Regions from separate parts of the Chromobacterium sp. LK11 genome, predicted to be linked through region 2. Evidence: riboswitches for the same ligand, from Rfam matches in the RefSeq annotation. Region 2 holds a riboswitch; the other holds the start of a gene.
The links. A riboswitch is a leader RNA that binds a small molecule or an ion and turns the genes downstream of it on or off. The one in region 2 is predicted to bind manganese.
Positions count from the first base shown of each region.

Region 1: linked by a shared signal. The riboswitch ahead of VK98_RS15165 (sodium:calcium antiporter) and the one ahead of VK98_RS15700 (TMEM165/GDT1 family protein) in region 2 are both predicted to bind manganese.

Region 1 covers NZ_LDUR01000024.1:169,880-172,077, reverse strand. Annotated here, with positions in the region: gene VK98_RS15170 (acyl-CoA dehydrogenase) at 1-634, opposite strand, end outside; yybP-ykoY riboswitch at 920-1,064, shown strand; gene VK98_RS15165 (sodium:calcium antiporter) at 1,121-2,101, shown strand.
Region 2 covers NZ_LDUR01000027.1:4,777-6,974, reverse strand. Annotated here, with positions in the region: gene VK98_RS15705 (methyl-accepting chemotaxis protein) at 1-680, shown strand, start outside; gene VK98_RS15700 (TMEM165/GDT1 family protein) at 748-1,317, opposite strand; yybP-ykoY riboswitch at 1,321-1,501, opposite strand; gene mscL (large conductance mechanosensitive channel protein MscL) at 1,539-1,994, opposite strand; gene VK98_RS15690 (DMT family transporter) at 2,068-2,198, opposite strand, start outside.

The DNA.
Region 1 (2,198 bases), on a different contig from region 2:
GCGGCACGGTCACTTGCTCCAGTCGCAGGCTGGCCATCATGCTGCCGTCTATGCCGGGGCTGTAGCTGGGCGTCAGGCCGGGCAGGCCGGCCGGCAGCCAGAACAATAGCCAGCCGGCGTCGCCGCGCGCGCTCAGCAGCCAGCCGTCCAGGTCCGCGGCAGCCGGCAAGGCGAAGGTTTTGTGGCCGTGAAGGCGGTAATGCTCGCCGTCGGCTTCGGCCCGGGTGTCTATGGGGTCGTCGTCCTGCTGGCCGGCGCGTTCCTGCCAGGCCAGCGCCGCCAGCAGCCGGCCGCCGGCCAGCCGTTCCAGCAATTGCGCGCGCAGCGGGCTGTCTGGACAAGCGCTGAGCGCCTGCGCCGCCTGCACCGCCACCGCGGTGAACGGTTCCGGCAGCAGGCTGCGGCCTATCTCCTCGGCGACGGCGGCGACGGCGGCCAGGTCCAGTCCCAGCCCGCCGTCGCGTTCCGCCAGCAAGATCGCCAGCCAGCCGGCGGCGGCGAGGTCGCGCCAAGACGCGGCCTCATGGCCGCTGGGCAGGCGACCGCGTCCGTCTCTGACGCGGGTGGCGTGATTGTCGCGGCTCAGCAAGTCGCGGGCGCTGTCGCGCAGCTGGGCCAATAGGTCTTGATCCATGTCCGGCCTCCATCGTTCTCTATTTAGCGCGGCTAACAAAACTCCTGATGCTGCGTTGCGCCGACTTGCCGTACTCAAGTACTGCCTGCGTCGGCGCGCCTTGCCTCAGACGTGAAACTGATTTTTGTTAGCCACTCTTAAATCCGGAATTCAGGAATAGACTCGATGATCTGACCCACATCGACAATTCGCATTTGGCGAAGCGAGGATTAGGCTGGGCTTAAGCGGCGGCGCGCATGACGGGCGCCTAGGTTTGCGCCATCGCGCCCGGGCTGGCACAATGGCGCCGTTGTCATTGGGGAGTAGCCATCTTCGGCCCCGCCGAAGAGGCCGCGTCAACAAACTTGAGGAGCTTTCCTCATGGCGCGGTCAGCGGCCGGCATTGCCGGCGCCGCCAAGCGAGACCTTTGGCCACGATGCGTTTGCCGCCGGGCAAGCCGCGTCGTTGCGCCATTGTCCATTCGCTTGCCCGGCCCAAGACTATCCATGCTGTTGACCCTGTTTTTTCTGCTCGGACTCGCCGTCCTGATCTATCTTTCCTGTCAATATTTCGTCAACGCCATCGAATGGTGCGGCCGCCATCTGAACTTGGGCGCCAGCGCCGTCGGCACCGTGCTCGCCGCTTTCGGCACCGCCTTGCCGGAAAGCGCGGTGACCTTGACCGCGATGGCCTTCGGCGATACGCCGCAACATAAGGATATCGGTGTCGGCGCCGCTCTGGGCGGGCCGCTGGTGCTGGCCACGCTGGCCTACGCGGTGGTGGGTTTCGCGCTGTGGCGCAACCGCAGCCGGCTGGGGCGCGGAGATTATCTGCTGCGCGTCGATCACCGCCGGCTGGCCGGCGATCAACTGGCCTTCCTGCTGGTCTTCGCCTTGAAGGTGGTCTTGGGTCTGGTGGCCTTCGCCATCAAGCCCTGGCTGGGCGTGCTGTTCCTGGCCGCTTACGCCGCCTATGTCTGGCGCGAGATCCGCAGCGCGGACACCGCGCCGGAAGAGGAGGAGCTGGACCCCTTGAAGCTGCGCGCCGGCGGCGGCCTGGGCTGGGCGGCGACGCAGGCCTTGCTGGCCCTGGTGGTGATCGCGGCGGCCGCGCACGGTTTCGTCGCGCAGCTGGAGGCGCTGGCCGGGCACTGGGGCATGGCGCCGCATCTGGTGGCCTTGCTGTTGAGCCCGGTGGCCACCGAGCTGCCGGAAATCATGAACGCGCTGATCTGGCTGCGTCAGGGCAAGGAGCGTTTGGCGCTGGCCAATATTTCCGGCGCGATGATGATTCAGGCGACGATTCCCAGCGCCTTCGGCCTGTTCTTCACCCCGTGGATGTTCGACGGCGTCCTGCTGTGGTCCGGACTGGCCACAATGGCGGCGATTGTCGGACTGTGGCTGTTGTTCCGCCGCGGCAGCGTGGACGGCCGCTGGTTGCTGGGCGCGGGCGCGGTGTACTTGGTGTTTGCCGGCTGTCTGGTGTGAGAATTTGTTTACGATCTGCTGCGCGTCGGCGATACAGCGTTGAAACCCGCTTCGAAATGCTCATGTACCGCATGTACATTCCGCTTTCTCAGCCGGT
Region 2 (2,198 bases):
AGGTCAATCTGCACGTGGCGGAGATTCACGAACTGGGCCACCGGGTGACGGACCGTCTGAATCATACCGAAGACTCGGCCACCAAGCTGTCCGGCGCGGCGGAGCAGGTGCAGCAGCTGGTGGCGCGCTTCATCCTGGGCGAAGGCGAGTTCGACCAGATCATGCAAACGGCCCGCGAGGCGCGCGATGAGCTGCAAACCGTCATGGCCGCGCAACTGGCCGCGGGCGTGGCGCTGTTCGATCAGAACTACCAGCCCATCGCCGGCGCCAAGCCGGCCAAATTCCGCACTCAGTACGACGCCAAACTGGAAAAGCTGATGCAGCCGGTGTACGACCGCGCCGCCAAGTCCGTGCCCGGCGGGGTGTTCTGTCTGGCAGTGGACACCAATGGCTACGCGCCGACGCACAACAGCTGGTATAGCCAGCCCTTGAGCGGGGATCCGGCCAGGGATCTGGTCAACAGCCGCGACAAGCGCAAGTTCGCCGATGGCGCCGGACTGCGCGCGGCGCGCAGCACCCAGTCTTTCCTGTTGCAGACCTATACCCGCGATACCGGAGAAGTGTTGTCGGAAGTGGTGCTGCCCATCATGCTGTCCGGCAAGCATTGGGGCGGTTTCCGCCTGGGCTTCAACCCGGAGCAGCTGCTGGAGTCGCTTGGGCGCGGAGCCGGCAGGCACTGAGGTGTTGCCGGACGGAAGGAACACAAAAACGGAGGCCGCGGCCTCCGTTTTTGTTTTGCGCGATGTGTCAGATCTGCAGCGGAGTCAGCAGGGTGACGACGCCCAGGCCGGCGAACAGCAAGGCCGCAATGGTGTGCACCAGTTTTTGCGGCAGCTTCTTCGCCGCCACCTCGCCCAAGAGCACCGCGGGCACATTGGCCAGCATCATGCCCAGCGTGGTGCCGGCCACCACCAGCAGCAGGGCGTCGGGAAAGCGCGCGGACAGGGCGACGGTGGCCAGCTGCGTCTTGTCGCCCATTTCCGCGATGAAGAAAGCGATACAGGTGGTGCCGAATACGCCGAAACGCTCCATCAGCCGGCTGTCTTCATCCAGCTTGTCCGGAATCAGCATCCAGCCCGCCATGGCGAGAAAGGAAAGGCCCAGTCCCCAGCGCATCAGGTCCGGCCCTATCTTGCTCATCAGCCAGTGACCCACCGCGGCGGCGGCGAAATGATTGAGCAGGGTGGCGACGAAGATGCCGAGAACGATGGGAACCGGCTTGCGGTAACGACCGGCCAGCATCAGCGCGAGCAATTGAGTCTTGTCGCCGATTTCAGCCAGGGCGACGATGCCGGTGGAAATGAGGAAGGCTTCCATGAAAACTCCGGGGGCTGCGCATACGCCATGACAAGCCCGCGCCGCAGCCCCGCGTTGCGCAGACATGTCATGGGTCTTGCCAAACGGAAGTTATCGTCGCATGCGCCATGGCCGTGACGGCCAAGCCTGTTGACGCATGCCGGCGCTGAACATCGCGCCGAGGCTACTCCCCCAGAACCAGCCGATTCTAAATCAGTTGGCGTAGCGGGGCAATCCGGCGGTTAGAGTTGCGAGGTGCATTGCGGGCAGCGAGACGCCTTTTCCGGAATGCTGGATACGCAGAACGGGCACTCTTTGGTGGCGGGGGCCGGCGCGGCGGCGGGCGCTTCGCGTTTCAGCCGGTTGATGGCCTTGACCAGCATGAAGATGGCGAAAGCCACGATGGTGAAGCTGACCATGGCGTTGATGAACAGCCCGATGTTCAGCGTGACGGCGCCGGCCTGCTTGGCCGCGGCCACCGACACATAAGGTCCAAGCTGTTTGCTTCCTTCTTTCAGCACGAAGAACAGATTGGAGAAATCGACGTTGCCGATCAGCAGGCCGATGGGGGGCATGATCACATCGTCCACCAGCGATTTGACGATGGCGCCGAAGGCGCCGCCGATGACCACGCCGACGGCCAGATCGATGACATTGCCTTTCATGGCAAATTCTTTGAATTCTTTGATAATGGACATGGTTAACCTCTGTTTAAATAGCGTTAAGCATTATAAGACATTCAGTCGCCGCAGCTCCATCGCTGGCCTGTTTTCAGGCCATTGAACGCGGGCGGACGGGCAGGCTGCCAAGCAGGGCGCCGCCAAGGATCAGCACGATGGCGGCCATGGCGACGGCGTTCAGCTGTCCCTGTCCGGAGCCTATCAGCAGCAGGGTGGACAGCA